Regions from separate parts of the Priestia sp. TSO9 genome, predicted to be linked through region 4. Evidence: riboswitches for the same ligand, from Rfam matches in the RefSeq annotation. Region 4 holds a riboswitch; each other region holds the start of a gene.
What was found. Region 4 has a riboswitch for cyclic di-AMP ahead of LJC66_RS19870 (potassium channel family protein). Riboswitches for the same ligand answer to the same signal wherever they lie in the genome.

Region 1 (7,828 bases), 630 kb from region 4:
TGTTGAAGGTGTAATTTAGCGATAGTAAAGACCTTTAATCCTTTGTTCATCTACATTTTGAGGATATGTCTTCTACTAACAAAAAGGTAAAATAGTATAAAACAGCTGAGTGTGAATATGATAGAGGAAAGATAGACACTAAAAGTGTATCTATCTTTTGGAGGAGGAAACATCCACAATTATGAAACATGTAGAATAAAAATAACAAAAATATATAAAATAATACAAAGCCTGTCTGGAGGGGTGTAAAGCTCGTAGCATAAACTAAAAGTAAATAGTTAGAAAATTCTTTCTTTTTATTTTAAAACATGATACAGTATAAAAAAGTGAAAGGGTGGAAACTGATATGCGAAAGATTGTTCAGTATGAAACAAAGTGGTCGCTTTTGTATCAAATGGAAAAAGAAGCGTTGCTTAATACACTAAAAGATTTTTCAGTAGACATCGAACATATTGGAAGCACGTCCGTTCCAGGATTAGCTGGTTCACCAATCGTTGATATTTTAATCGGAGTCAAACGCGAAGAAGATATAAATGAAGTGCGCGCTATATTAAAAAATAAATCTCACGTATATGTAGCGGAAAAAGAGATGTTTGTCTTATTAAAAGAAGGCGTTCCAGCTGCACACTACCCTACAATTATGACAGCTGAAAATGCCCGTAAGCTCATTCCACATGATGCGAGAAGAAGTCATGTGTACGTAACGGTCAGTGAATCACCTTACTGGAACGAACGAATTAATTTCAGGGAGCAGTTACGCTCGAACGAACGTGCTAGAAAAAAATATGAAGGTATGAAATACGAGCTTTCAAAACGACTGTGGAACGACATTTCTACCTATGAGTGCAAAAAAGAGGAATTCATTCAGCGCAGTCTATAAAAAACGTCATTTCAATTGAAATGACGTTTTTTTAATTAATTATCTTGTAAAACAATGGTCTCAAGCTTGTCAGCAGTATTCACTGCGAGAACCGTATAGTTTTTACCGCTTTGAAGATTTGTTCCAGGAAGACTTAGTATTTCTTTTCCATCTGCCGTAGAAACAGATAGATCATACGATCCCGGATTTACTACTTGATAACCTGAAATGCTTTTAAAAGACAGATCTTTAAATAAAGGAGCAGCACCTTTGGGACCTACGTTTACCGCAGGAGCATCAGGAGATAAATGAGCAACACGTAAGCTTGCTTTCCCATCCATTCCTTGCTTATTATTCGTGAAAGCCTGTAGTTCAAGGTTTTCTGCTTTATTTACAGCGGCCACTGTATACGATTTTCCACCGTCTACAACAAGGGTAGCTTCGATGATGGAATCTTTTGTTCCTTTTGTCTTCGCTTCGTATACTTCTACTTTATGAGAACCGGCTGCCAAAGGCAAAGAGTTGGCGACATCTTTAAACTTTGCTCCTTCTACTAAAGCTTTGTCATCCACAAAAATGTCTACAGCCGGAGCATCCGGTGAAGCATGAACGATGCGAACTTCTGCATTTTGAGCTGTTCGCTCATCTGCAGCAGGAGGTGTTTCAGCGGCAAATACTAACATGCGGCTAAGTGCCAAGAAGGCAATCACTGCTGCCATTACGAATAGTCGTTTCATCAAGTATCACTCCTTTTTTAGTATACACAGCTTTATGTAAAGAGAAGGACTGTGCAGTTGTTAGCGTATACTAAATAAAATCAACTATTCGTTTGTTTGTTAACTTTTGATGTGTTTACTGAGATTTCTGACGAAAAAATCGAAGAATAGCCAAAATATTGTACAGAGCTGTTAAGAGCCATGTCAATAAAAAGCCTAGGCTAAGCCCAATATTGGCATCTATATACGTATGCGTAAAGTCATCATATACGACGTAGGCAAGAGGAGCAATCGACAGTAAAAATAGAAGAAAAAACAAAAGCGTTTTCCAACTGTTTAATGTGAAGGTTAAATAAAACAAAAGGAATGCAGCGAACAATAGAAGAGCGTCTCGAATAGCCCAAGGTAAAACGCCGATATGTGGATTAGCGAGAAGAAAAGTCGGGACAATTGAAAAGAAGAAAAGGAGAGAAAGTAAAGTCACGTGAAGAGTGTGCTTTTTTGTAACAGCCGGCACCAATAAAAACGCTGCGGTTGCACTTAAAAGAAAATTACAAATTAAAATAAACTCCATACCAACACCTCATTTATTGAGTATTACTTTTAGTCTATTCAGCACGCTGTTAAAGTAGATAAAAAAGCTGCGATGTTCATCGCAGCTTTTGGTTATTCGAATTTAAACCCTTGTTTTTCAAGCATCGCTCGAACTTCTGGGTAATAAATGGTCTTATAAATAGCTGATACCGTTTGTGACCAGTTGCGGTCATCAGCACCGTTTGTTCTCTTTTTCATATACTCTGCCATTTCAGCATCATAGTCTTGAATCAATGACTTTAAGTCATGATTATAGCTTTCACGATGGTGCACAGCAGCTTGTGGCAATCGAGGTTTCTTCGCAGAATGATCTGCCGGATGTCCAACCACAAGACCGCTTACTGGGAATACGTATTCCGGTAAATCGAGCAGTTCAATGACTTCTAGCGGCTTTCTGCGAATTCCTCCGATTGGGACTGTACCTAAACCGAGTGATTCTGCTGCAACTGTTGCGGCTTCTAAAGAAATTCCAGCATCGGTTGCCCCGACTAAGATTGATTCAAGCCCATCAGTTACGCCAAGAGGGGCATCGTTAAGTTCAGCTGCAATCTTAGCACGATTAAAATCTGCACAAAAGATTAAAAATAGAGGAGCTTGGTCGATCCACGCTTGGTTGCCGGCAAGCTCTGAAAGTTTTTTCTTCTTTTCTTTATCTTGGACGCTAATAATAGTCACTTGCTGTCCATTGATAGAAGAAGCGGCTGACTGAGCAGATTGAATAATCGTATCTAAATGCTCGTCACTTACTGCTTCGTCTGTATACTTACGGATAGAACGGTGATCTTGAATTGTACGAATTGCTTCATTCATGATGCGTCATCCTTTCAAAGAAGTTATGATTAACCTTGTAATGTTTTTACATCTAAAGGTGCTACAAGTACGCCAGTTTGAGCAAATGCTACAAAACTTTGGAAGTGAGCTGATTTATTGTGGGCTTGAATTGCTTCTTCGCTTTTCCACTCTTCAATCATCATAAATGTGTTAGGTGTAAAAGCATCTTCAAATAGTTGATAGTTGCTGTTTCCTTCTTCTTGTAAAGAATGCTTAATTAGTTCTTGTACGTTTTCTAAAAATTCTTCTCTTTTTGCTGGGTTAACTTTCATTGAAGCTTGTAAATGAATCATGGGTGATTCCTCCTTTAATAATGATGGTGCTTTATATTATTTGTTTTGTTTTTAATCTTTCATTCAATTTATGATTAAAATGAAGATAAGTTCGAATATCATCGAACAATGAAACTATAACACCGATTAAATAACAGTGCAAGGAATTTAGTTCGAAAGTTATCGAACATTGATACACAAAAGAAGCTGTGTTATATTTTAAGCATGAGAAAACCTTATCAACCACCGAAATCTGAAATTAAATTAACGCCTATTTTACACGCGTTGAGTGATCCTAACCGGCTGCGAATTGTACAGTGTTTAGCGACAAGAAAGGAGCAGACCTGTTCGTATTATCAAAAATTAAATGTATCAAAATCAACGCTATCACATCATATTAAAGTACTTCGCGAAGCTGGAATTATCAAACTACGTATAGAAGGTACGCAGCACTATTATTCCTTGCGTTTAGAAGAACTTGAGGAATTGTTCCCAGGTCTGCTTCCTTCCATTATAAATATAGATGAGCAGTTATTTTAAAAGCTGAACTACGTTTTGTTCAGCTTTTTTGTTCAAAATAAATGTGTCCATGCAGGCTGCATCCGGGATTAAAAGAAGAACGACAGTGAGGGCAAGTCGAGTTACAGGTTAAATATTCATGAATTGATAACTCATGTTTACATACTCCGCAAAGAATAGCTTTTTCATTAAACATAGCTTTTGGCCACGTTTTAATATCATGATCAGCATGTCCGTTATGACATTGATAGCATGGATAATATGTATTACAGCAATAAAATTTTATTGCAATAATATCTTTATCCGTACGATAGTGCATGCAGCGCGTTTCGGAATCCACCGTATCACCTTTTACGACAGGTGCAGATTTGTTCATTATCATCACTCCCTATGAAAAGTATAGCATGCTTTTATACGCCTTATCATACATATGTAAAAAGAAAAATGCTATAATAAAACCATCGTTTTACATGTCAGATTGCATGCTAAAAAGATCAGATAAAAATTGATGTTAAAACAGATCAATTAAGTGAAGTAAAGAGAGGAAGAAAAAATGAGTAAGCAAGTTATCGTTTTTACCGGAGGCGGAACAGCTGGACACGTAACACCAAACATTGCCATTATGAAAGAATTAGACAGTGAAAAATGGGATATCCATTATGTCGGTTCTCACAATGGTATCGAGAAAGAATTAATTACAAAATTAAACGTTCCATATCATGCAATTTCAAGCGGTAAGCTACGTCGCTACGTAGATATGGAAAATGTAAAAGATGTATTTCGAGTAGCAAAAGGAGTTGGCGATGCACGTCGCGTGCTGAAAAAGTTAAAGCCTTCTCTTGTGTTTTCAAAAGGCGGTTTTGTCACAGTTCCTGTTGTAATGGCTGCTAAATCGTTAAACATTCCCGTGTTCATTCATGAAAGTGACTTAACACCGGGACTGGCAAATAAAATTGCGCAGAAATTTGCCACTAAAATTTTTACTTCTTTTGATGAAGCGGCAAACTATTTTCCAAAAGAAAAAGTGCAGGTTGTTGGTTCACCTATTCGAAAAGAATTATTTAGCGGAAGCGCAGCGAACGGGGAAAGCTGGCTTCGCTTTTATGATAAGCGCCCAATTTTAACGATTATGGGCGGAAGTTTAGGAGCACGCCGCATCAATGAAGTTGTTCGAGAATCCTTGCCTGAACTGCAAAAGAAATTTCAAATTGTACACCTGTGCGGAAAAGGCAATATTGATACAAGCCTTGAAAAAGAGTCGGGCTACCGTCAGTTAGAATATGTCAATGAACAGCTTCCAGATGTTCTAGCAGCGACTGATTATGTGATTACACGCGGCGGATCCAATGCCATATTTGAGTTTTTAGCCCTTCATAAACCGATGATGATTATTCCTTTATCAAAAGCACAAAGTCGAGGAGATCAAATTTTAAATGCACAGTCCTTTAAGAAAAAAGGCTACTGTATGGTTGTGGAAGAAGAACAGTTAACAAAAGAAGTGTTTTTGCGTGAAGTAAATGAACTTCAGCAGCAGGCAAGTACGATGAAGCGTACAATGCGTGAAGCAACAAAAACGGATGCCATTTCAATTCTTGTAAATGAAATTGAGAAAATGAGCTAAAAAAAGCGTTCTTATCGAGGAGATAAGAACGCTTTTTTTCTTTGAATCTATTATTTTAAAATAATGAATAAACAGCAAAAAATAAAGCTTTTAAAATTTCAAAAAATGTTGTTGACAGTAAATTTTAACAGGAGTAAGATTACTCTCATGAAACGTTCCACAGTGAAACGCTGAGTCTTTCCTGAAAGAGAGGGAAAGAGCGGAGGACCCAATTATTAGGGGTGAATCTCTTAACTGAGTAGGGTTACTTTCTTGACCCGAACCCGTCAGCTAACTTCGTAAGCGTTAAGAGAGAGGATGGTGTAATCGTGGTCGTTTTCTATAACAGCGGATAGCGCGTTCCTTTCAAAATATAGGTGAAAGGAGCGTCAAGATGCATCTATCTAAGCAAATGATTCAAATGATTGAATATCGCGCAATATGCGATCAGCAATCTTTTGATCTAGCAAACCGCTATTTGTCTACGTTGGCTAATCAAAGTATTAAACGCAGCAGTAAAAAACATAATTAAGCCTAAAAATTAAATAACAAATATACGCTTAATCAATTATGAGCGGGGGACCCAATATTTTGTACGTATGTACTAGGGGTGAATCTCTTAACTGAGTAGGGTTACTTCCATAACCCGAATCCGACAGCTAACTCCGTAAGCGTTTTGGGAGTAAAAAAATTCGTGTCGATCACGGCTTATTTGTCGTGCATTAAACCGCGGAAGAGGACTCTCTTCTGCGGTTTTTTTAATAAAAAAACAGGAGAGCAGGTTATGTCTGCACCGTAAAGAGGCTATAGTAGGGCTGTTAAAACGTGATTAACAATACGTGAGGAATAAACAATCAAAGATAACCTTTCGCAGCTAGCTCACTTGGGCGTGATGCTTTACGCACAGTAACAGTCACTAAGCTCAGACAATCATTGGTAGTAAGAAACAGTTAGGAGGGAGCAACTTGGATATGATCATGCTTGGAACGCTTGTCATATTAACAGCTGCTATGTACGGAATTATTTGCTGGTCGTCTCATGTAGTAGATGAAAGAGAGGAGAAGTGAACATGTCGTTCATTTTGCTAGGTATTTCAGTTCTCGTTTTAATTTATTTAGTATATGTACTGTTAAATCCAGAACATTTTTAATAAGCGGAGGAATAAAACGTGGGGATTTTTCTACTATCAGTTGCGCTGCTGCTTGTTTTTGTAGCGCTTATTGCAAAGCCCGTAGGTATTTATATAGCGAATGTGTTTTCAAACGATAAAAACACTAGCTTGGTAGGAAAGATAGAAACGGTGATGTTTAAAGCAGCAGGAATCAAAGGATACAATCAGACGTGGAAGCAATATGCACTTGCTCTCGTTTTGGCGAATACGTTTATGATTTTTGTGGTGTACATTATCTTCCGGTTTCAAGGGGTACTGCCGCTTAACCCAAGCCACATCAAAGGAATGGATCCGGCCCTTGCTTTTAACACGGCCATTAGTTTTATGACAAATACGAACTTGCAGCACTACAGCGGTGAATCAGGTTTGTCCTATTTCTCGCAGATGGCAGCCGTTGTATTTATGATGTTTGCTGCACCAGCAACGGCACTTGCAGCAGCAATCGCTTTTATTCGCGGGTTGGCAGGGAAGGAAATGGGAAACTTTTTTGTTGATTTTGTAAAGTCAATTACGCGTGTTTTACTTCCTATCGCTTTTATAACAGGCATTTTATTTATGTTTTTAGGTGTCCCTCAAACGTTAAGCGGAACGGTGACTGCCCATACATTAGAGGGGGCAACACAGCAAATAGAAAGGGGACCAGTTGCTTCTTTTCTTTCAATTAAAGAGCTAGGCAACAACGGAGGGGGGTTTTTTGGTGTTAATTCAGCCCATCCGTTTGAAAATCCTAACGCGTTAAGCAATGTATTACAAATCGTCCTTATGCTTTTATTGCCAACAGCACTTCCTTTTACGTACGGAAAAATGATCGGACAGCGTAAGCAAGGCCGCATCTTGTTTGTAGCGATGAGTATGCTGTTTATCGTTATTTTAAGCACAGCGTTTGTAACAGAGTGGGGCGGTAATCCAAGACTTGGTGCTTTTCACCTAAATGAAGCGAGCGGTTATATGGAAGGGAAAGAAGTCCGTTTTGGTGTCGGTATGTCAACTCTGTACGCCATCGTGACGACAGCAAGTGAAACAGGTGCAGTCAACACCATGCACGATACTCTTACGCCTCTTACCGGGTTATTGACGCTTGGAAATATGATGTTAAATACCGTATTTGGCGGTGTTGGAGCAGGGTTTATGAATGTGATGATGTACGTCATCATTGCCGTATTTTTATCAGGTTTAATGGTTGGCAGAACACCAGAATACGTAGGTAAAAAAATTGAAGGAAAAGAAATGAAGCTCATCGCCGTGACGCTTATTCTGCAGCCGCTG
Region 2 (7,828 bases), 180 kb from region 4:
GTACACAAAAGAAGATATTTTCCGCAAAGTTCAAGAAGAGAATGTAAAATATATTCGTCTTCAGTTCACTGACATTTTAGGAACAATTAAAAACGTTGAAATTCCAGTAAGTCAATTAGAAAAAGCGTTAGACAACAAAATGATGTTTGACGGTTCTTCTATTGAAGGGTTTGTACGTATTGAAGAATCAGATATGTACCTATTCCCGGACATTGATACATTTGTTATTTTCCCTTGGACATCTGAAAAAGGTAAAGTAGCACGTTTTATTTGTGACATCTACAATGCAGATAGAACTCCGTTTGATGGCGATCCACGTAATAACTTAAAACGTGTGTTAAAAGAGATGGAAGAGTTAGGATTTACTGATTTTAACCTTGGACCTGAGCCAGAGTTCTTCTTATTCAAATTAGACGAAAAAGGCGAACCTACATTAGAATTAAATGATAAAGGTGGCTACTTCGACTTAGCGCCAACTGACCTTGGTGAAAACTGCCGTCGTGACATCGTATTAGAGCTTGAAGAAATGGGCTTTGAAATTGAAGCATCTCACCATGAGGTAGCTCCTGGACAACACGAGATTGACTTCAAATATGCTGCTGCATTAAAAGCTTGTGATGATATCCAAACGTTCAAACTTGTTGTAAAAACAATTGCACGTAAACATGGCTTACATGCTACATTTATGCCAAAACCATTATTTGGTGTGAATGGTTCAGGTATGCACTGTAACGTTTCATTATTTAAAGATGGTCAAAACGCATTTTATGATGAAAACGGTAATCTAGAGCTAAGTGATACTGCTCGTCAATTTATCGCAGGTATCATCAAGCACGCACACAGCTTTACAGCAGTAACAAATCCTACTGTAAACTCTTATAAGCGTCTAGTGCCTGGATATGAGGCTCCTTGTTATGTTGCATGGTCTGCTCGTAACCGTAGCCCATTAATCCGTATCCCAGCTTCTCGCGGCGTAGGAACTCGTGTTGAAGTACGTAGCGTAGACCCAGCTGCTAATCCATATTTAGCAATGGCTGTTCTATTAAAAGCTGGTTTAGATGGAATCAAGAACAACCTTGAAGCTCCAAAACCTATCGATCGTAATATCTATGTAATGACAAAAGAAGAGCGTGTTGAAGAAGGTATCGTAGATTTACCTGCAACATTAGCTCAAGCTTTAGATAGCTTCCAATCAAACGAAGTTATGGTTTCTGCATTAGGTGAACACTTAGCAGAGCACTTCGTTGAAGCGAAAGAAATCGAATGGGATATGTTCCGTACACAAGTTCATCCTTGGGAACGTGACCAATACATGAGCCAATATTAATTCTTAAAGGTCCGAGAGATCGTTTATACGTTCTCTCGGACTTTTTTGTTTTCAAAATGAATAACATTGCGCATATTAAATATTGAACTAAACTGTTCATAAAATAAGTATAGCTGCCTGTCGTACAATTTACGGAAGGCTTTTTGTTGTTTTGTTATATACAGGAAAGAATTTGGTTATATGAATTAAAAAGGATAAGCTTTTTGTCTCATTGAATCTATATGTAAAAGTAGTGTATAACAGATAGAGAGATTGTTTATGTGTTCACTCTGCACTTCAGTATAACTTCAGAGAATTTTCAGCCAGTCGTAGTGTCATTAGAAAATACTGTTGGAGAGGAATGGAATGAAAATGCAAGAAGGAAATTTTTTTAAAGGTTTAGTAATAGGCATATTAATAAGCATTCCAATTTGGATTATTCTCATTGTTATAGGCGTTCTGCTTTTTAAATAGGCCCGTTCTCATAATAGAATAGACAAAACTTTCCTTTTAGTGTATACTTCAAATGAAAATGATAATTATTATCATTTAATCAACGAATCAACACTCTGCATATAGCTGTCACTCCTTGAGAGCTATCCCTATTTATTTAATATTCTGTCTACAACGCAGAATAAACCGCTGCCTTTGAGTAGCGGTTCTTTTTTTTAGTAATTTTCTACTTAGTAGGCTAGTATACGTAGCACTTATTGACCTCATGCATATGTTAGCAATAAGGAGGGACAAGTAATATGAAAAAAATCTATCTTGACGCAGGACATGGTGGGGCAGATGCAGGAGCAGTTGGAGCGAACGGACTGTATGAAAAAAACTTAGTTTTAAAAATTCAACAATATTTAATAAGCTATTTAAATAGCACGTACAGTGATTTTACGATTAAAACCACTCGTACCACAGATGTTTTTTTATCGTTATCTCAGCGCGCTTCTCAAGCTAATTCGTGGGGCGCAGATGCATTTATGTCTATTCACGTAAATGCTGGTGGAGGAACGGGGTACGAAGATTATGTTTATAGAAGCGCTAGCAATGCCAGCAAAACGTTTCAATCGATTGTCCACGGCCAAGTACAGCCAGCGCTGCTGGCGTATAATCATCCGAATCGCGGTCGGAAATCAGCCAATTATGCGGTGCTTCGCTTAACAAATATGCCGGCAGTACTCACTGAAATAGCCTTTATTGATAACCGCACAGATGCAGCACTTCTTCAAAATGAAGCTTTTTTAAAAAGTATGGGTGAATCGTATGCAAAAGGAATTGCCGTCTATTTGAATTTACCTCGTCGTGCAGTTCCAAACCCAAATCCAACACCAACACCGAATCCATCGCCTTCTGAACCGGGTACAAAAACGTATACGATCAAGCAAGGAGATACGCTTTACAGTATTGCACAGAAGTACAGCATAACAGTGCAAGCGCTTCAAGAAGCCAATACAGGGCTTTCTGATCCTCTCACACTACAGGTTGGAAAAACAATTGTTATTCCTTCAGGGACTTCACCAAACCCATCTCCAACACCGTCACCAACTCCACCTTCGGAACAATATCCGCTTCCAAATGGAATTTTAAAACAAGGTGATTCTGGAGAAGCTGTGAAGCAGCTCCAAAAAGCATTAAACGCGGTGAATTTTAAAGTAGGATCAGTAGACGGAATATATGGAGTTCAAACGAAAGATGCAGTAAGGCGTTTTCAGCTTGTGTATCTTCCTTATGATGTGGATGGCATTTATGGTCCTCAAACAAAAAACAAGCTAGCAGCCGTTTTAAAAGCAAAAAGTTAAAGCAAAAAGGTCTTCTGAAAGCGGGCAGAAGGCCTTTTGTTTTGCTGTTAAAAGCGCCTTAAGTACTATTTTATGGTTTACGTAAAATAATGCTTTACAAACCATTTGTACGGGAGTATATTATCTAAGAACAAAGGATAGTTATGAAAGAAACATGTTATTGATCATACCCTTTAACCGAAAATTATATTGACCTGTTATCGCTTAATTCGTCAGAAGTGGGGGACCCAAATTTGTGCATTGTCACTTGGGGTGAATCCTTTTTTAAAGGTAGGGCTACTCTCATAGCCCGAATCCGACAGCTAACCCCATAAGCGTTTTGGAGAGGAGGTTTAAGCTGTGTAAAAACGCTGAGAACCCTTAGTGTTTTTTTTGTGCGCTTTTTTAACATAAAAAGGTATTTTTTAGGAATAATAGCACTTATTCATGAACTTGTAACGGCGCTTAGCAATGGACAGTAAATAGTAGCTAAGCGATCATCGGAGGGAAATTACGTGAACTATTCAGTTCTCAAAAGATTATTGATTGGAAAGCCGCTCAAAACAAAAGAGTTAGGCGATCAAAAGCTTAGTAAGCTTAAAGCACTGGCTATTTTATCATCAGATGCCTTATCTTCAGTGGCTTATGGAACAGAACAAATTTTGATTGTACTTGCAACAGTCGGCGTTCTTGCCTATTGGTATTCGATTCCAATTGCGATTGGGGTATTGGTGCTGCTGACGGCTTTAATTCTTTCATACCGTCAAATTATTTATGCGTATCCGCAAGGCGGAGGAGCTTATATTGTTTCCAAAACCAATTTAGGAGAAAATCCCGGGCTTATCGCTGGGGGATCACTGTTGGTAGATTATATTTTAACAGTTGCTGTGAGTGTTTCAGCAGGAACCGATGCTTTAACTTCGGCTTTTCCAACGCTGCATCATTACAATGTAGTAATTGCGTGTTTGCTGGTGATTTTTATTACCGTCTTAAACTTACGTGGTGTAACAGAATCCGCTTCTGTATTAGCTTATCCGGTTTATTTATTTGTTATTGCTCTTATTTTGTTAATAGCGGTAGGCTTGTTTAAAATAGCGACAGGTCAAGTTTCACCTGAGCTGCATCCCTCTCTCGGTACAGTAGTGCCAGGTATTAGTTTGTTTTTATTATTAAAAGCTTTTTCGTCAGGCTGTTCGGCATTGACAGGTGTAGAAGCCATTTCAAATGCAGTGCCTAACTTTAAAGAGCCAGGTGCAAAAAATGCTGTTCATACATTAATGCTGATGGGCGGTATTTTAGCCGTTTTATTTTCTGGCATCACGTTTTTAGCTTATTGGCTTGGCATTTCTCCAAAAGCAGATGAAACGGTTGTATCACAAATTGCATCGAGTGTGTTTGGACGAAATGGATTTTATTATTTTATTCAAGGCACAACAGCTCTAATTCTAGTGCTAGCGGCGAATACGGGGTTTTCAGCTTTCCCTTTGCTGGCTGTCAACTTATCGTCTGATAAATACATGCCAAGAATGTTTCAAATTCGTGGCGATCGATTAGGCTATTCAAATGGAATTGTGACCCTTGGAATTGCTTCTATTGTCTTAATTGTAGCTTTTAAAGGAGCGACTGAACAATTAATTCCTCTTTATGCAGTCGGGGTGTTTATTCCATTTACGCTTTCTCAAACAGGGATGATTGTCAAATGGGTTAGAGAAAAGCCCGCCGGCTGGCAAGGGAAGCTAGCTATTAACTTAATTGGGGCCCTCATTACCTTAACGGTGCTAATCATTTTGTTTACAACGAAGTTTTCACAAGTATGGTCCGTGCTCATTTTCTTGCCGGTTATTGTCTATATTTTTCATCGCATTCATACGCATTATGAAGCGGTAGGAGAGCAGCTTCGCATTAAGCAAGGAGAAAAGATTGGAAAGCTTGAAGGAAATGTGGTCATTGTTCCTGTAGCAGGAATGACAAAGGTAGTAGAAAATTCATTAAATTATGCACGAACGATTGGCGATACCGTTATTGCAGTGCACGTGGCCTTTGATCGAGAAAGCGAAAAGAGAATGGAAGAGAAGTGGGAGAAGTGGCAGCCTGATATTCGTATTGTTACGTTTCATTCTCAATACCGCAGCTTAGTGCGGCCGCTGTTTCGATTCATCGATATGGCCGAGGAAAAAGCGCGGGAAAACAATATGGCCATTACGGTCGTTATTCCGCAATTCATTACGAAAAAAAGCTGGCAAAATATCCTTCACAATCAGTCCAGTCTGTTGTTAAAAGCACATTTGCTTTACCGTAAAAATGTAATTGTTACAACTGTACCGTACCGTTTTAAAAAATAATGAAACATGACTAAAAACCTCCAACTTGTATGTTGGAGGTTTTTAATTTTTAAATTCACATACACTAACCGTAATCGAATCTCATCAAAGGCGCAAACGGAGGGATTGTATGAGTGAATTAATTAAATTGTTGCGAAAAGGAAATAAATCGGCCATGATGGCCGCTATAGTGAATACCATTATTTCCATTATTAAAGGAATTGCTTTCGCTTTAACAGGGAATGTAGCGATGTTTGCTGAAACGATGCACAGCTTAGGAGATGCAGCTAATCAGTTTTTTGTCTTTATAGGTTCGGCATTAAGTAAAAAAGCCCCGACCAAACGCTTTCCAAATGGTTTCGGCCGATTGGTTAATCTTGTTCTATTAGGAGCGGTTCTTGTAGTAGGGATTATGGCGTTTGAAACGATTAAAGAAGGATATCACCATATTCTTCATCCAACGAAGTCTTCAGGCTTTATTTTAAATATTACAGTACTTGGCATCTCGGTATTGCTTGAGATGTTTGTCTTATTTAAGGCAATGAAAGAAATTTTGCACGATGTCGGAATGAATACCGCAGAGGTCAATGTTTTTACGCAAAGCTTTGTTCATTTAAAGAAAGCAAAGCCAGCAACCAAGCTGGTCTTTATGGAAGATCTGGTAGCTACTGGAGGAGGCGTATTGGCGTTAATAGCCGTTTTCATTTCACGGTTTACACCTTTTCACCAAGCTGAAGGAATTGCTTCTATTTTAATTGGGCTTATGATGTTTTTCGTAGTAGGACGAGTATTTTTAGATAATGCTGCTGGAGCCCTTGGTGAAGCAGATAAAGAAATGGAAATAAAAATTGCCGCGATTGTCATGCAAGATGTACAAGTGCGGGATATTCAAACGTTAATGGTGATGAAAGAAGGAGAAGAGCTTCACGTTGAATTAAAAGTAGAAATTGATCCTTCTTTAACGGTGGCCGAAGCTGATGATATTAAAGATCGTCTGGAAAATCGTATTTTACAGGAAAAAGGAGTAACGGATGTTATTATTGAATTTGATGAAGATGATGGAATTCCGGACTGGGCGCCAAGTGATTTACAGCTTCAAAAAGAATAAAAACAAGGAAGAAAACAACTGTTTTCTTCCTTGTTTTTAGCTATATACTTTTTCACGTACGTTTGGAGAATCTGTTGAAGCTTTCGAAAAGTTAATGGTTTCACGTACAACGTAAATAGGTCTATTTTTACTTTCATCGTAAATTCTTGCGATGTATTGTCCGACTAGACCTAAACCAAGTAGCTGAATACCGCTAAAGAAGGTGATAGCTACCATAATGGAAGTCCAGCCAGGCTGAATATTTTTCCCTATCAGCCAAACAACAATCGAATAACTTAAAACTAAAAGTGATACAAAAACCGATAATAAGCCAATAACCATTACTAAACGCAAAGGCTTCGTTGAAAACCCAATAATTCCATCTGAAGCAAACTTGATCATCTTTTTTAAAGGATATTTTGTTTCACCAGCAAAGCGTTCATCACGCTCATATTCTACATATGTTTGCCTGAAGCCAATCCAAGACATCATTCCTCGTACAAAACGATTGCGTTCAGTCATTTTTTTGAATACATCCGCTACTTTTCGGTCGATAATACGAAAATCTCCCGTGTCTTTAGGGATTTCGATATCAGACATATAATTTAAAAAGCGATAAAAATACTTAGCCGTGGCTAATTTAAAAAAGGTCTCTCCGCTTCGTTTCTTGCGCTTTGCATATACAATTTCATAGCCTTGCTGCCATTTAGCAATTAATTCGGGAATCATTTCTGGCGGATCTTGTAAGTCCGCATCAATAATAACGATAGCATCACCTTGAGCATAATCAATGCCTGCTGTTACGGCAGTTTGGTGCCCGAAATTACGAGCAAAATCAATAACTTTTACGTTAGAATCCATAGCCGCTACGTCTTTCAAGATTTCAATTGTTCGGTCGGTGCTGCCGTCATTGACGAAAATGAATTCATAGTTAATATGATTTTTATGCATGACGGAAAGCAAGCGATTGTAGCATTCATTAGCTACTTCTTCTTCAAAATACATAGGTACCACAATTGAAATTAGTTCTCTCATGCTTTACCTCCTAGCGAGTGATGGTTTGTGTGCTTAAACGTCCATATTTTATTAAGGAAAAAATTGATAAACATTCCTATACAAGTAGACAACAGTTGTCCAATTATTGGATTAGCAGGTGTATAGTGTACAAGAAGGAATAAGCAGCTTGTATTAATTGCTAAAGTAATAAGGTTTACGATGAAAAATTGAGCTAACATCCATTTATGTACAGTTGCTTGAAACACCCACGATTTGTTCCAATAGTAGCTGTTTATGACGCCAATGAAATAAGATAGCACGTTAGCCAATATATAATTCA
Region 3 (7,828 bases), 130 kb from region 4:
ATGTCATTTACACCAATGCTCGTAATGAATATGGATGGAGATATCCAAATTTTAAATGAAGCGTGCTGCCACCTTTTTAAAACGACGGAGGAACGACTTCTTTCCTGTAATGTATTTGAAGAGCCAAATCGCTTTTTTATTGAAAAGCATGAAGTGGGACCGTTAAGAAAGCAAGAGGAAGAAGTTGTTTTACTTAAGAAAAAAGTAGATCAGCAGTTTCCGATGCACATCCATATTCAGCGCACGGAAGGGGATATTCCACTCTTAGTTGTTCAGTGGAAAGAGTTTTCCTCAAGTATTGAAAAGCAAGAGGAAGTCATTCGGAAAATGAAGCAATATAAGCAGTTTGTCCAGCAAAGCCAAGATGCATTTATTGTAACAAGAGAAGGCAGAATTCAATATTTGAATCCCGCTGGTGTTAAACTTCTTGGCGGCGAGAAAAAAGAAGAGTATATCGGGCATCCTTGGCTTCATTTTATTCATCCCGAACATTTAGAAATCGTAAAAGAACGAATGGTTCAGCTAATGAACGGAATGTCAGTGAGGCCGCGTGTTGATGTGAAACTATTGACTAAAAAAGGAGTCGTCATTATTGAATCTTCGGCAACCAAAATTAAGTTTGAAGGACAGGATGCCATTCAGTATATTATTCGCGACGTAACCGATCGAAAAAAATATGATGAAATGGCAAGCAAATCTGAAAAGCTTACAATGGTGAGCAAGTTAGCGGCAGGAGTAGCACATGAAATTCGTAATCCAATGACGGCGATTAAAGGGTTTATTCAGCTGTTAAAAGCATCAAAACAGTATAATGAAGAATACAATGATATTATGCTTGAAGAATTGAATCGCGTCGAATCCATTATTCAAGAATTTTTAACGCTTGCCAAGCCTAAAATTGAAAATTCATACCACCCAAAAAGTCTCAATCAAATCATCCGTCACGTGACATTACTATTAGATACACACGCCAATTATAAAAACTGTCGTATTATTAATGAAATTAGTGATGAGATTACAATCTTTTGTGAGGAAAATGCGCTTAAACAAGTTTTTATTAATTTGATTCAAAATGCGCTTGAGTCAATGAGCAAAGGTACAGTTAAAGTCACCGCTGAGAAAAGAAATGAATACGGCGTGGTCATTATCGAGGATGAAGGCTGCGGAATTGATGAGCAATCTTTAGCGCGGCTAGGTGAACCGTTTTATTCTACGAAACAAACAGGAACGGGGCTAGGGTTAATGATTAGCTACCGGATAATCGAACAGCATCAAGGGCATATTTCATTTGCGAGCAAAGTAGGAGTAGGAACAAAAGTAGAAATTGCTCTTCCGTATATTAAAGAACCAGTGAACATTTCATAGCGCTTGCTATTCGTTCACTGGTTTTTATTTGATTGGAATAAAAACGAATATTTTTGTATTTTTTTATTTTAATGTTCGTGTATATTGTTGACTAAAGGGTTTGTTTTTGATATATTATCAAATGGCTAGAAAATAACCGAATGATAATAAAAAAGAAAATTCGGTCAATAACTTTTATCTTTTACCCAAAGAAAAAAGATGATGGGAGAATGTACAATGAACTCAAATTATGATGTTATTGTGGTAGGGGCAGGACCCGCTGGGATTTTTACTTGCTATGAGTTAACGTTAAAATTACCGGAAGCAACTATTTTATTAATCGATAAAGGACACGATATCTATCGACGTAATTGTCCGATTCTTCAGAAAAAAATTGAAAAATGTCCGCCTGCGGTTGGCAAAAAAGAGTTTGCTGGCTGTTTGCCTGCTTGTTCTATCACAAATGGTTTCGGTGGAGCCGGCGCATATTCAGACGGGAAATTTAATATCACAAGTGAATTTGGAGGCTGGATGACGGATTATCTGTCTGAATCACAGGTGGTAGATTTAATTAAATATGTGGATGAAATTAATTTAAAACACGGAGCAACCGATACGATTACGGATCCGTTAACTGATAAAGTTCGTGAAATTGAAAAACGCGGATACGCAGCAGGATTAAAGCTATTGCGTGCCCAGGTGCGTCATTTAGGAACAGAGCAAAATTTAGAAATTTTAAAAAGCATTTATGAATACTTAAAAGAAAAAATTGATATGCAGTATAAAACGGAAGTAGCCGATTTAATAACAGAAAAAGAAGATGGTCAGCATATCGTGCGCGGTATTGAATTGAAAAATGGTGAAAGAATTACGGCTGATAAAGTGGTGGTTTCACCAGGTCGAGACGGCTCGAAGTGGATGAGCGACTTACTAAAAAAACGTCGTTTGAAAATGATTAACAATCAAGTGGACATCGGCGTTCGAGTAGAAACATCCAACGTTGTTATGGAAGAAATCAACAAGCACTTGTACGAAGGGAAATTCATTTACAATACGTCCGTAGGTACAAGAGTCAGAACGTTTTGCAGCAATCCTTCAGGACATGTGGTAGTAGAGAATCATTCAGGTATTATGTTAGCAAATGGACACGCATACAAAGATCCGAAGCTTGGAAGTCAAAATACGAACTTTGCGCTGCTTGTTTCTCATAAATTTTCGGATCCATTTGATCAGCCGAACGAATATGCGCACGAAGTATCAAGATTAGCTAATATGCTGTCAAACGGGGGCTTAGTTGTTCAAAAGTATGGAGATATTTTAAAGGGCCGTCGTTCAACAGCGACTCGAATTAAAGAGGGCTTTTTAGAACCAACGTTAAAAGAAGCTGTACCGGGTGACTTAGGCTTAGTGCTTCCTTACAATACGATGAAAAGCTTAATTGAAATGACAGAAGCACTGGATCATGTAACGCCTGGGTTAGCATCTGAACATACGCTGTTTTACGGTGTGGAAGCGAAATTTTACTCAGCCCGCCCGAAGTTAAATGATAAGTTTGAAACTGAAATTTCCGGTTTATACGTGGGAGGAGACGGAGCTGGTATTACGCGAGGACTCGCGCAGGCAAGTGCGTGCGGTGTGTGGGTAGCGCGTGACATTGTTGAAAAATTAAAGAATTGCAAAGCAAGTTCTGAACCTGTTACTGTATAAGAAAAAGAGGCCGTCACGGCCTCTTTTTTTATATGTGTTAAATAACGAGAGGGAATAAGTAAAAAGTAAAGAACTTGTACCGCTCCAAATCCGATAGTTTTATATGATAATTACCCGCTCCTTTTTTAAAAGGTATTACGGGATCCATATTTCTATCGTGAGCAGAATTAAATAGAATAAGGCGAATTGACAATGTCCATTTATTTCTATCAACAAATTCAGTGAAATTTTAGAGAATTTATATCAAGCAATACAAGAATAAAATCAACAGTTGGAAAGAGTTATTTTTTGATGAGTAAAATATTTATGAAAGCAGTAAAGTACGTGGATGTTAGAATAATTATGCAAGTTTATGAATATAATTTAATGAGAAGAAAGTTCACTTTACAAACTATTTTTTGAATTAATTTTTTATCCATTAGATTTTAAGTCTTGTTAAATAACTATTTGTGGTTTATTAAAATATGATGTAAATATTTTAAAATATAACAATTCTCAACTTTTTATGATAAAATCATGCATTATTTTTGAATAAAAACTTGACAGAAACATATAAAATGAATTTTAATTAAAGTAAGAATTATTATCATGCAAAAATATTAAAGAAAATTATTTGCTTAATCTCTTTTGTTTTATAAGAGAACGGGGGACCCATATTTGTGCGTAGTGTACTTGGGGTGAATCTTGAATGAATCAAGTAGGGTAACTCACGTACCCGAATCCGACAGCTAACTCCGTCAGCATTCAGTGAGGGAATAACAGGTCTATGAAACCATGATATTCTCATGGTTTTTTGTATAGATAAAAATATTCCTAAACTATTAATCTGAAAATTTTTAATATATTGTATATTTTGAGTGTTATCGTTCTCAATGCATGGTAAAATAAGTATGGTAGTTAGAATCATTCTAATATAATTTATTTACGGGAGGTAAATCTATGAAGCTATCGACAAAGATTATTATCGCGCTAATTGCTGGTGCTGTTGTAGGAGTGTTGATCAATGCTTTTGCTCCAAGTGCTTTTGCTCCGCTGGACAAGTACTTGTTTACACCGCTTGGCCAAATTTTCTTAAGCTTAATTAAAATGCTTGTTGTACCAATTGTGTTTTTCTCTATCACGTTAGGTGTAGCAGGTTTAGGAGATCCTAAAAAACTAGGAAGAATCGGGGCTAAAACAGTTTCCTACTTCCTAGTTACAACAACCGTTGCTATTATTATTGGTTTAATTTTAGCGTATGCAATTAAACCGGGTACGTTTGGATCTTTTGATACAAAAAACGCTTCTTTTGAAGCCGAAAAAGCACCGCCTGTTGGAGAGACATTCTTAAATATGATTCCAGTCAACCCAATTCAAGCGATGGCTGAAGGGAATATGCTTCAACTTATCGTTTTCTCTATCTTTATCGGTTTTGGTATTACGATGCTTGGAAGTAAAACAAAAGGGCTTTACAATTTACTCGAGCAAGGCAATGAATTGATGATGTATCTTGTAAATCTAGTGATGAAGTTTGCTCCTTACGGAACGTTTGGGCTTCTTGCAACCGCGGTTGGAAGTCAAGGCTGGGAGGCAATTAAAGCGATGGGGCTGTACATGATTGTAGTCGTGCTCGCACTGTTTATCCATTCGATCGTAACATATGGGGGATCAGTCGCTCTTATGGCCAGACGTAACCCTATTGAATTTTTTAAAGGTTTTGCTCCTGCGATGACAGTTGGATTCAGTACATCAAGCAGTAATGCAACGCTTCCGATTTCAATGAATGTGGCTCAAAAAAACCTTCGTGTCCCAGAGTCCATCAGCAGTTTTGTTCAGCCGTTAGGTGCTACCATTAACATGGATGGGACGGCAATTATGCAAGGTGTAGCGACTATTTTTATTGCACAAGTATACGGCGTTGACCTGTCGCTGGGTGCTCTTGTGACGGTTGTATTGACAGCGGTGCTTGCTAGTATTGGTACAGCAGGTGTGCCGGGAGTTGGTCTCATTATGCTAGCAATGGTATTGAGTTCGGTTGGCTTGCCTGTAGCAGGTATCGGATTGATTATTGGAATTGATCGCTTGCTTGACATGCTTCGTACATCTGTAAATATTACGGGAGACGCTGCGTGTGCCGTTATTGTGGCTGAGTCAGAAGCAAAGCGTATCGATAAATCTGTAACGCAATCAGCTTAATAAGCGTAAAAGCTCTAGCTATATGCTAGGGCTTTTTTTATTGGCAAGAAACTCTTCGTTTCAGCATACAGTTTAATAAGAGTGTATGTTTGAAAGGAGAGTGCGGAAATGAATAAAACTCATGTAATAAAGCCGCTGCTCGACGACGACTACCCAGTTATTTCATATGGAAAAGGAATTTATTTGTACGACCAAGATGGAAAAAGGTACATAGATGCTTCGTCGGGGGCAGTTACAGCAAGTATCGGACACGGCGTAAAAGAAATCATTGATGCGATGACCGATCAGGCACAGAAAGTTGCGTTTGTATATCGGTCGCAGTTTACAAGTGATCCAACAGAAGCCTTAGCTAAGAAACTATGTGAATTAAGCAGCAATCATTTCCAGTGGAGCTTTTTTGTTAACAGCGGGACAGAAGCGACTGAAACGGCTATGAAAACGGCAATTCAGCATTTTCAAGAGCAAGGAAAGCCAACCAAAACAAAGGTTTTGTCACGCTGGATGAGCTATCACGGTATTACAATAGGAGCTCTGTCTATGTCAGGGCACGTTGGAAGACGAAAACGCTTCTCGTCGTTGCTTGAAGATTATCCTTCGGTTTCACCTCCTTATTGCTATCGATGTCCGTTTCATCAAACCTATCCATCCTGTAATCTTGCTTGTGCACACGAATTGGAAACAGTTATCAAACGAACCGGCCCTGAACATATTGCTGCTTTTATTACAGAGCCCATTGTAGGAGCAGCCGGAGCAGCGCTTACACCTCCTCCCGGTTATTATGAAGTGATAAGAGAAATTTGCGATAAATATGATGTGTTATGGATTGCGGATGAAGTCATGACTGGAGTTGGGCGTACAGGCGTGATGTTTGCGTATGAGCACTGGGGAGTTAAACCAGACATCATGACGCTTGGAAAAGGAGTGGGAGCAGGATATACACCAATAGCCGTTACGTTGGCTAGCAGCAAAACGATTGAACCTATCATGAACGGATCCAAATTAATTATGAGCGGACATACGCTAAGCGCTAATCCGCTGTCATCCGCTGTAGGAATAGCTGTTTTAACCTATATTGAAAAGCATGATCTTGTTCAAGAAGTAGCGCTGAAAGGAGACTATTTAGTAGGGGAATTGAAGAAGCTTCAACTTCTTTACCCTATCATTGGTGATATACGTGGCAAAGGCTTACTAGTTGGTCTTGAGCTTGTGCAAAATCCAAAGACGAAGGAGCCTTTTTCATCTTCGGAAAATATGACGGCGCGCGTAATAAGTAAAGCCCAAAAAAATGGTCTTCTCCTTTATCCTTCACAAGCAGGAACAGACGGAGTCGAAGGAGACGGTGTTATTATTGCGCCACCATTTACGATTACTCATCGTCAGCTTGATGAAGCGGTCGATCTGCTTTCGAAAACATTGCATGAAGTGCAAAATGAAAAACAGAGAAATGAGGTGAAATGAGTGACAAAGGTCGAAAACTCATTTCAAAAGATGACAACTGTGGAACAAGCGATTGAATACGTAGATCATGCGGCTACGCTGATGATAGGAGGATTTGGAGGAGTAGGCAGCCCACCTTCTCTCATTGATGGTCTGATTGAAAGCGGAAAATCAAATTTTACATTGATATGTAATGATTCAGGCTTTCCTCATATTGGTGCGGGAAAATTGGTAAGCCAAGGAAGAATTCAAAAGCTGATCGCTTCTCATATTGGATCGAACCCAGTGGCTGGAACGCTGATGACGGAAGAAAAGCTAAAAGTTGAGTTTTCTCCTCAAGGAACGCTTGCTGAACGGATTCGAGCGGGAGGAGTTGGAATCGGAGGAGTACTGATTGATGTAGGAATTGAAAATGACATTATTCAATTTGGAAAAGAAAAAGTGGAAGTGGACGGCAAGACATTTTTAGTTGAAAAACCACTGACAGCCGATGTGGCTTTTGTATATGCAAAAAAAGCAGATCCATTCGGCAACTTGCTTTATGATAAAAGCGCTCGAAACACTAATCCATTAATGGCTATGGCAGGTCGTATCACTATTGCTGAAGTGGATGAAATTGTTCCTCTTGGCGACATTGACCCAGAGAACGTGATGACGTCAGGTGTATTTGTGGATTATATTGTCCCTTCTAAAGGAGTGAATTGGAAATGGGTTTGGGAATAGATATTCGTCATCGTATTGCAAAACGTGCTGCGGCTGAAATCAAAAACGGCATGATTGTTAATTTAGGTATTGGCATTCCTTCTCTTATTCCTAATTATGTACCAAGCGCTGTTCATGTGATGTTTCATGCTGAAAACGGGATTTTAGGGTTAGGATCTTCCCCTCCTTTAGGTGAAGAAGATGAGAATGTTTGCAATGCAGCAGGCTATCCAACAACTACCGTTCAAGGAGCTTCATACTGTGATAGTGCTACAGCCTTCGCGATGATTCGAAAAGGATACGTCGATATGACCATTCTTGGTGCGTTAGAAGTGAGTGAAAAAGGGGATTTAGCTAATTGGATTGTGCCAGGTAAGCGAGTTCCTGGGATGGGAGGAGCGATGGAATTAGCTCAAAAAGCGAAAAAAGTCATTGTGCTGATGAATCATACGAGCAAGACAGG
Region 4 (7,828 bases):
GCGGCGGTGCCTTGATCAATTCTTCCGGTGAAGTAGTGGGCATCAACAGTATGAAAATTTCAGAAGACAATGTAGAAGGCATCGGCTTTGCTCTTCCAAGTGATGAAGTGCAGCCGACGATTGAACAGCTGATGAAAAACGGAAAAATAACGCGTCCATATATGGGGGTAGGTCTTCAAGATGTAGGTCAGCTTTCAGCTGCAACAAAACAAAACCAGCTAGGCCTAACAAGCGATACGTCTGAAGGAGTTGTCGTAACGACGGTTGAACCATTCTCTTCTGCTTCTGATGCAGGTTTACAATCAAAAGACGTGATTGTTGCCATTGATGGAAACGAAGTCAAAACATCCAGTGATTTACGTCAATATCTATACACAAAACGCAAAGTAGGAGACACGGTAAAATTAGACGTGTATCGAAATGGAAAAAAACAAACCATTTCTCTGAAGCTTTCAGAACAGCAGGATAACAATGGATGAGTTCAACACCGTTAAAGCTGCTGCTAGCAGTATTAACAGCGTTCGTATTTTTAACCGGCTGCGGAGAGCAGCATTCAAACACGATGTTTCCTTCTGTAGAAATTAGTCAGCTATCTTCTACCAAAGAACTGGCAGCGTATGAGGGAGGCAAGGTGACAGGAGCTGAATTCAACCGTTTTTTAGCCGTTGAAGGGTTCTTAAACCCAGATGCTCCGCTAAATGATACAAGCTACCGCAAAGAGTTATTGCGGCAGCTTGTTATGCAAAAAATTTTAATTTCGCATCTGAAGACAAGCGATAAAGTACAAAAACAAGTCGAGGATATGTGGAAGCAAATTAAACGCTCATATGACGAGGATACAAGAAAACAAGGTTATGAAGTGTTAAATATTCGTTCTAGTGATGTAACCAACCAGCTAACAAATCAGTTTAAATTAGAAGAATATTTCCGTAAACAAATTACGTCTGATGAACTAACTGCTTACTATAAACATATTGAAAACGATCTAACGCGCGTATCTTTTACGCAGCTGGCTTTTTCCACTTTACATGATGCCTCTGCCGCTGCGGCTGAACTGCAAAAGGGAACATCTCTTCAAAGTGTTCAAAAAAAATTTGCTGATGTCCAGACAATCAGCAAAATAGAGAATGCTGATAACCTAAAGCTTTCAAGTCTATCTTCCTCTTTTATAGATGTTTTAAAAAAACAGCACATCGGAGAGAGTAGTGAGCCCATTAAAATGGGTAAAGTCTATTATATTCTTATTTTAAAACAAAAAGATAAAAAAACGGAATCAGAAGTCAAAGAAGAAATGATGAAAGAACTTGTTTTGAATCATATCAACCGGTATATCCAGGATGAACTGCCAAGGTTTCACGTGACTTTCAACCTTAGGTAGTTCCCTTTTATATAGATTGATTGTTTTCAAAAAACAAGCAGGTAAAAGAGCTTTCTATTAATAGAGAGCTCTTTTACATTTTTAAGTAGACAGAAATGTCGGCACCTGATAAAATGAAGTTGTAAAACTTTCATTATTCGGAAAATTTATACCCTCCAGCTTTGGAGGGTTATTTTTTATGCTGTTGGACGAATAAAAGAGGCTGGGACAAAAGTAGTTTCGTTAAAGGGAGATTCGAACGCGTTTGATTCTTGATGGAGAATCAAACGCGTTCGGTTTTTTCTTATTGACAGGGTAAACGTAGGTTTAATCTATTTATTTGTTTCTGGCTGTTGATTAGAGGGCAAGGCGAAGACTCCTGTGCGGAAAGCGAAGCCTGAAACGAAAATCAACAGCAGTGTCAAAAGTGATTCATACGAGCTTATTGATTCCATTGTTTGCTTTTAGATTGGATTGCTTTCGTTACGTTTCAATCACTTTTCATCTTTTAAATGACTCAATAATGCAGGAGCCATCTCCACGTGAGAAAGAGCGATATGTGAAATCGTTTTGGCATAAGGTGTAATTTCGTTAATAAATTGTTCGAGTACGTTCAGGTGAGGAAGCTGAAGCTTTGTAATAAAGCAGGCTTGCCCGGCGATGCGTTCACAGAATAAAGCGTAGGGATACTGAGAAATAAATCGTTTAAAACGCTCGTGCTCGCCGTTTTTCATCGTTACTTCAATAAAACACGACACGGGCAAATGTAGCTTTTCATAATCAATATCGATTGTATATCCTTTTATAATGCCAAAGCTCTCTAGCTGGCGTACTCGCTCTGCCACCGAAGGAGGAGACAAATTAATTTGTTTTCCTAGCTCTCGTAAAGAAAGGCGGCTGTTTTGCTGCAGCGCCTGCAAAATCGATAAATCAATTTCATCAATTTTCAATTGAAAACCTTCTTTCTTATTAACGTTTCATTTGATTAGTAATAATAGATAAGATGTTTTATATGTAATCTGAAATTCCCATTTTTCTTACTATAATAATTAAAAAGGAGTGAGTAAAAAATGGCAAGAGTTTTGTTAGCAAACGAAGAGGGAACAAATTTTGAAAAAGCATTGAATTTAATTCCGCATGTAAAAAGATTGTATGATGAGCTTTACGACACGCTTTGGAACAGCGATATAGTAGAGAGAGAGACCAAGGAAAAAATGAGGCTTTATCTAGCAGGTGTTAACGGCTGTGAGACGTGTATGAGCATGTCATATGTAGGCGATGAGACGCTTAATCAAAAAGTGTTAAGAGAAAAAGAGCTGGAAGAAAAAGATCGACTGCTGTTTCGATTTATTGATGTGTACCGAGTGCGTCCAAGGGAGTTGACCGATGCTGACATGGATCAATTAAAAAAATTTTACAGTGATACGCAGCTGTTAGAGCTTTTGGCTGTTATTAATTTATTTGATCAATTTCACAAAATGATTGTCAGTTTAGATTTATATGATTTTTGCAGCTTGCAGCGCAAGTGAGGCCTTCGCTAAAAATATCTTGACAGACAAAATTCACAGGAGTAAGATAGCTTTCGTGAAGTGAAACGTATCATGAATCGAATCGATTATTCTAAAAAATAGATCAAAGACATTTGAATAAAAATCGCTTAATCCATTACGGAGCGGAGGACCCATTATTTACGCACATATTGTGCTCCGGGGTGAATCCTTAAAAAGGTAGGGTTACTCTTAAAACCCGAACCCGACAGCTAACTTCGCAAGCGTTTTGAGGGGGAAGAGTGTGAAAAAACACAGGAGCCTTCCTGTGTTTTTTTGCGCTTTTTTTAAGAAAAAGATGTAATTTTTTAGAAAAAGTATAAGCTAAGAGAACACACAGCAGTTGAAGAAAGGAATAAATACATTATGAAAAAACAGTTTGCTGTATTGGGATTAGGTCGTTTTGGAGGCAGTTTGGTTGAAGAGTTTGCAAATCTGGATGTGGATGTGCTCGCTATTGACCGCAATCAGGAGGTAGTAAATAAATTTAGCAACTCAGCTACATATGTTGTGCAAGCAAACGCGATTGATGAAGCTAGCTTAAAGGGGCTAGGTATCCGCAATGTTGATCATGCGCTTATTTCGTTTGGGGATGATATCGAAGCAAGCGTGCTCGCAACGATGCTTTTAAAAGATATGGGCGTTAAGCAAGTATGGGTAAAAGCGGTGAATATGTATCATCAAAAGGTACTGGAGAAAATAGGAGCGGACAAAGTCATTCATCCTGAGCGCGATATTGCTAAGCGTATTGCTCATCACGTGGTGTCAGAAAAAATCATTGATTACATTGAACTGTCAAAGGATTATAGTATTGTCGAAATTGTCGCTTCTAAGAAACTTCATAATAAAACGCTGTTTGATTTAAACATTCGTGCCAAGTACGGCTGCAATATTATCGGCTTTCAGCGAAAAGACGGGGAAATGGTGATTTCGCCTACCGCGCATGAAATAATTGAACAAGGAGATATGCTGATTGTTATCGGACATAACCGCGATTTGAACCGTTTTGAAGAAGAAGGAGTTTAACTCATGAAAAAACAAATCATTAAACTCACTCCTCCGCAGCTGCTTGTCTCCATTTTTGGCGGAGGAATTATTATTGGTGCTCTTCTATTGATGATGCCTTTTTCTACTACCGAGCCAATCCGATGGGTAGACGCCCTTTTTACATCTACTTCCGCTATGACAGTGACCGGCTTAGCCGTCGTAGATACAGGTACGCGTTTTACCGTCATCGGTCAAACGATTATTATGCTGCTAATTCAAATAGGCGGTCTTGGCATTATGTCATTTGCCGTGTTGATTTTTATAATGCTAGGTAAAAAAATTGGCTTTAAAGAGCGCGTGCTCGTTCAGCAGGCATTAAATCAAACGAGCGTCGGCGGAGTTGTCCTGCTAGTTAAAAGGCTGTTTATCTTTTCATTTTTAATTGAATTTGTTGCACTTATCTTTTTAGCAATACGCTGGGTTCCGGAATTCGGATGGTCTAAGGGGCTGTTCTTTAGCTTGTTTCATTCAATTTCAGCTTTTAATAACGCAGGGTTTGGACTACTGTCGGATAACTTAGTGCAGTATGTTGGAGATCCTATTATTAACATAACGATTTCTTTTTTGTTCATCATTGGCGGGTTAGGGTTTACCGTTCTTGCTGATATGTGGGTGAAAAAATCGTATAAAAAACTAACGCTCCATTCAAAAATTATGATTGTCAGCACGTTTGCCATTAATGTGATTGCCATGCTTTTTATTTTTTTCTTAGAGTACAGCAATTCGCATACGCTCGGAAGTTTATCATTAGGAGACAAAGTATGGGCTTCTTATTTTCAAGCGGTAACGACAAGAACCGCTGGATTTAATACAATCGATTTAGCTCACCTGCATGACGCAACGGTCTTTTTAATGGTCTTATTAATGTTTATTGGTGCAGGAAGTGCGTCAACAGGAGGCGGTATCAAACTCACGACGTTTGTGGTGATTATTTTTTCTGTATGGGCATTTTTACGAAGCCGGGAAGATATTGTGCTATTAAAGAGACGACTTCTTCCTCTTCACGTGTTTAAGGCACTAGCCATCACGATGATTTCAATTATGTTTGTATTTGGGGCCATTTTCCTGTTAAATATTTCGGAAAACCTGCCGTTTGTAAAAATTATGTTTGAAGTTGTTTCTGCGTTTGGAACAGTAGGTTTATCAATGGGAGCAACTCCTGAGCTTTCGTACTTTGGACGCGTAATTATTATCTTTATCATGTTTTTAGGAAAAGTGGGGCCATTAACGCTTGCGTTTTCATTATCTAAGCAAAAGCGCGAAGCCGTTCGTTATCCAAATGAAGATATAATGCTAGGGTAGAAAAATCGCCTTCGATGAGGCGATTTTTTATATTATTTATACGTTCAAGACATATAAGAAGTTACGCACAAAACAGTTGCGATGAATAAAAAGAAGGCAAAGACAAGAACACTGGGCAATTTGGAATGTCGGCGCATTAAAGATCCCCCTTTTTTATAGTAAAAAAATCTCTTACTATATATAACGAAAGAAACAAAAATATGATTCACTTTTTTGACGAAATTTGAAGGTTTTTCTCGTTAAAAAAATCCGCACCCCTGTCCTAAACATTTTGCCAAGCTGTTGCATACACTAAAAGCAGATAACAGGAAGTGAGGGATGGTACGTGGGAAAACAAAATTTTGCGTTAATCGTTGTGTTATTTGTTTTACTTGTTATTGTAGGTGCATCTGGCTTTCGCTTTTAAACGTTAACTTTATTTGCGCATAGCTCCCGTCAAAAAGGGCATACTAGGCGGAAGTAAAAAACAAAAATTTCTTCAATATTGCCGAACAATGAGTTCCTCTACTCATTCATCTAATCGGTATGTAGCCATGCGAAAGCATGGTTTTTTTTGAAATAAGAGGATGAATGATGTTCATCCCCTCTAAAAAATTAGTAGTAGCAAGAACATCCTACGATTACTAATAGAATAAATAAAACAACGATAAATGAAAAACCAAAACCGCCTTTTGCGCCCATATGTGTAACCCCCTTTAGTAAGAGTCTCTATATCCTATGTACTAATTGGGTTAAGTGATTGAGAAATTTGCCTATTTTTTAACGGTAACGATCTTTTGAGAAGACTGAAGAACACTTACTTTTTTCATTTGTGCAGAAATCCTTTATGATAAAGAGGAAAAGGAGGGCAAAGTGGTGGGAATACATGTAGAATACGTCATGAATCAGCTAGAAGAGGGTAAGTGGAAAGAGATCAAACGTGAAATTCAACAAGAAATGAAGAAAAAACCTCAAGCATCTGATTTGTACTGTTACTTAGCGGTTTGTTTAGCAAAGCAAATCGAAGAATCAATTATTTTTGAAAAAATGGTATTAAATTTAGAAATGGACCGAGCTCTTCATCAGGCACTAACATTAAATCCATCTTCAAGCTTGGCGCACTTCGTTCGAGGAATAAAATACCGGGAAACTCCGCTTATGTTTGGAGGGGATTACGAAAAATCGCTATCTTATTTGCAGCGGGCGCGAGATCTTGGTTTTGAAGGGATTATGCTGCCGCTCGAACTCGCCAAAACCTATATTCAATTAAAAGAAATGGAAAAAGCAAAAGAACAAATCGCCTATGCCCGGGAAATCAATCCTACTCACGGAGATATTAAAAAAGTCGAAAACATGCTGCAAACAGGACGGTGAATCAAAAGTCCTGTTTTATTTTTGGTTTTAAGGAAACATATGCTGATTTTCATAAAGAATTGCTTTTTATATAACAATAAGAATATTTGTAAAAATTTTAAGAAGTGCATGTAAGTCCAACGACTTCTTAACTGCTAGATTTTCTACATTATTAGAGCGTTCAGTCTACATAATTCCAAAAATAGTAAGAAACTATCAGCCTATGGATAAATTGTTAGAAAATATAGATAATTGTAAATGGATAGAGAAAAAAGTTAAACATGCGACTAATTAAAAAAGCAAAGGTCTGATTTACTTTGCTTTTTATTTATACACATATGTAAAAAATATTATAATAAACCAATTTATTCTTTGTGAAATCCATCGTTTCAGGCGATGTGAAATAATGTATTTGAAGGAGGAGACCCAGATGAAGGTTATGAAGATGTTGGTTATTGCATTATGTAGTTTAAGTTTAGTTGTCACACCAGCTGCTGCTGAAGTTCCGGGTGTCGACCATTCAATGAAACGAGGTGCTACACAAGGAATTGTAGCGGCATCTCACCCGCTGGCTGCTGAAGCGGGAAGGAAAGTTTTAGCTGAAGGCGGAAACGCTGTGGACGCGGCAGCTGCCATTCAATTATCTCTAAACGTTGTGGAACCGATGATGTCAGGTATCGGCGGCGGCGGCTTTATGATGATTTATGAAAAAAAGAAAGATAAAATTACGATGCTAGACAGCCGTGAAATGGCACCAACTGATGTTACGCCTAAGCTGTTTTTAGATTCAAAAGGAAAAGTCATCCCTTTCAGTAAGCGTCACATAACAGGAAAGGCAGTTGGAGTTCCTGGTACGCTAAAAGGAGTAGAAACAGCCCTTAAAGATTATGGAACAATGGACTTATCAGATGTTATTAAACCAGCTATTACTCAAGCAGAACAAGGAATCAAAGTAAATTGGTCGATGGCTCAGTACATTGATGAAAATGTAGACAAGCTTGAAAGATACCAAACGGCCGGTAATGTATTTGTGCCGAATGGCAAGCCGTTGAAAGAAGGAGATAAGCTTGTTCAGCCGGATCTTGCTAAAACATTAAAGCTTATTCAAAAAGAAGGATCAGATGCTCTTTATAAAGGAGAAATTGGAAAAGCGCTTGTTAAAGAAGTTCAAAAACGCGATGGAAACATGACCATGGATGATTTGAAAAATTACGTTGTAAAAGAACGTGAGCCGGTCAAAACA

Region 1: another riboswitch for cyclic di-AMP. It lies ahead of kdpF (K(+)-transporting ATPase subunit F); the one in region 4 lies ahead of LJC66_RS19870 (potassium channel family protein).
Region 2: another riboswitch for cyclic di-AMP. It lies ahead of LJC66_RS20805 (APC family permease); the one in region 4 lies ahead of LJC66_RS19870 (potassium channel family protein).
Region 3: another riboswitch for cyclic di-AMP. It lies ahead of LJC66_RS20530 (dicarboxylate/amino acid:cation symporter); the one in region 4 lies ahead of LJC66_RS19870 (potassium channel family protein).

Annotation. Positions count from the first base shown of each region.
Region 1 covers NZ_JAJEKD010000015.1:259,552-267,379, reverse strand. The annotation lists gene LJC66_RS16115 (GrpB family protein) at 347-880, shown strand; gene LJC66_RS16110 (DUF4397 domain-containing protein) at 916-1,596, opposite strand; gene LJC66_RS16105 (hypothetical protein) at 1,712-2,149, opposite strand; gene nfsA (oxygen-insensitive NADPH nitroreductase) at 2,242-2,979, opposite strand; gene LJC66_RS16095 (putative quinol monooxygenase) at 3,009-3,293, opposite strand; gene LJC66_RS16090 (ArsR/SmtB family transcription factor) at 3,498-3,812, shown strand; gene LJC66_RS16085 (CHY zinc finger protein) at 3,832-4,167, opposite strand; gene LJC66_RS16080 (undecaprenyldiphospho-muramoylpentapeptide beta-N-acetylglucosaminyltransferase) at 4,345-5,412, shown strand; cyclic di-AMP (ydaO/yuaA leader) riboswitch at 5,571-5,713, shown strand; gene LJC66_RS16075 (hypothetical protein) at 5,786-5,923, shown strand; cyclic di-AMP (ydaO/yuaA leader) riboswitch at 5,939-6,079, shown strand; gene kdpF (K(+)-transporting ATPase subunit F) at 6,461-6,541, shown strand; gene kdpA (potassium-transporting ATPase subunit KdpA) at 6,566-7,828, shown strand, end outside.
Region 2 covers NZ_JAJEKD010000015.1:1,075,519-1,083,346, reverse strand. The annotation lists gene glnA (type I glutamate--ammonia ligase) at 1-1,327, shown strand, start outside; gene LJC66_RS20810 (N-acetylmuramoyl-L-alanine amidase) at 2,059-3,105, shown strand; cyclic di-AMP (ydaO/yuaA leader) riboswitch at 3,297-3,437, shown strand; gene LJC66_RS20805 (APC family permease) at 3,600-5,426, shown strand; gene LJC66_RS20800 (cation diffusion facilitator family transporter) at 5,536-6,513, shown strand; gene LJC66_RS20795 (glycosyltransferase family 2 protein) at 6,550-7,527, opposite strand; gene LJC66_RS20790 (GtrA family protein) at 7,524-7,828, opposite strand, start outside.
Region 3 covers NZ_JAJEKD010000015.1:1,019,333-1,027,160, reverse strand. The annotation lists gene LJC66_RS20540 (ATP-binding protein) at 1-1,365, shown strand, start outside; gene LJC66_RS20535 (NAD(P)/FAD-dependent oxidoreductase) at 1,582-3,051, shown strand; cyclic di-AMP (ydaO/yuaA leader) riboswitch at 3,656-3,810, shown strand; gene LJC66_RS20530 (dicarboxylate/amino acid:cation symporter) at 3,991-5,226, shown strand; gene LJC66_RS20525 (aspartate aminotransferase family protein) at 5,335-6,684, shown strand; gene LJC66_RS20520 (CoA transferase subunit A) at 6,685-7,386, shown strand; gene LJC66_RS20515 (3-oxoacid CoA-transferase subunit B) at 7,371-7,828, shown strand, end outside.
Region 4 covers NZ_JAJEKD010000015.1:892,335-900,162, reverse strand. The annotation lists gene LJC66_RS19890 (S1C family serine protease) at 1-479, shown strand, start outside; gene LJC66_RS19885 (peptidylprolyl isomerase) at 476-1,378, shown strand; gene LJC66_RS19880 (Lrp/AsnC family transcriptional regulator) at 1,852-2,307, opposite strand; gene LJC66_RS19875 (carboxymuconolactone decarboxylase family protein) at 2,428-2,886, shown strand; cyclic di-AMP (ydaO/yuaA leader) riboswitch at 3,002-3,146, shown strand; gene LJC66_RS19870 (potassium channel family protein) at 3,271-3,930, shown strand; gene LJC66_RS19865 (TrkH family potassium uptake protein) at 3,934-5,253, shown strand; gene LJC66_RS19860 (YjcZ family sporulation protein) at 5,579-5,659, shown strand; gene LJC66_RS19855 (YjcZ family sporulation protein) at 5,848-5,934, opposite strand; gene LJC66_RS19850 (tetratricopeptide repeat protein) at 6,109-6,606, shown strand; gene ggt (gamma-glutamyltransferase) at 7,016-7,828, shown strand, end outside.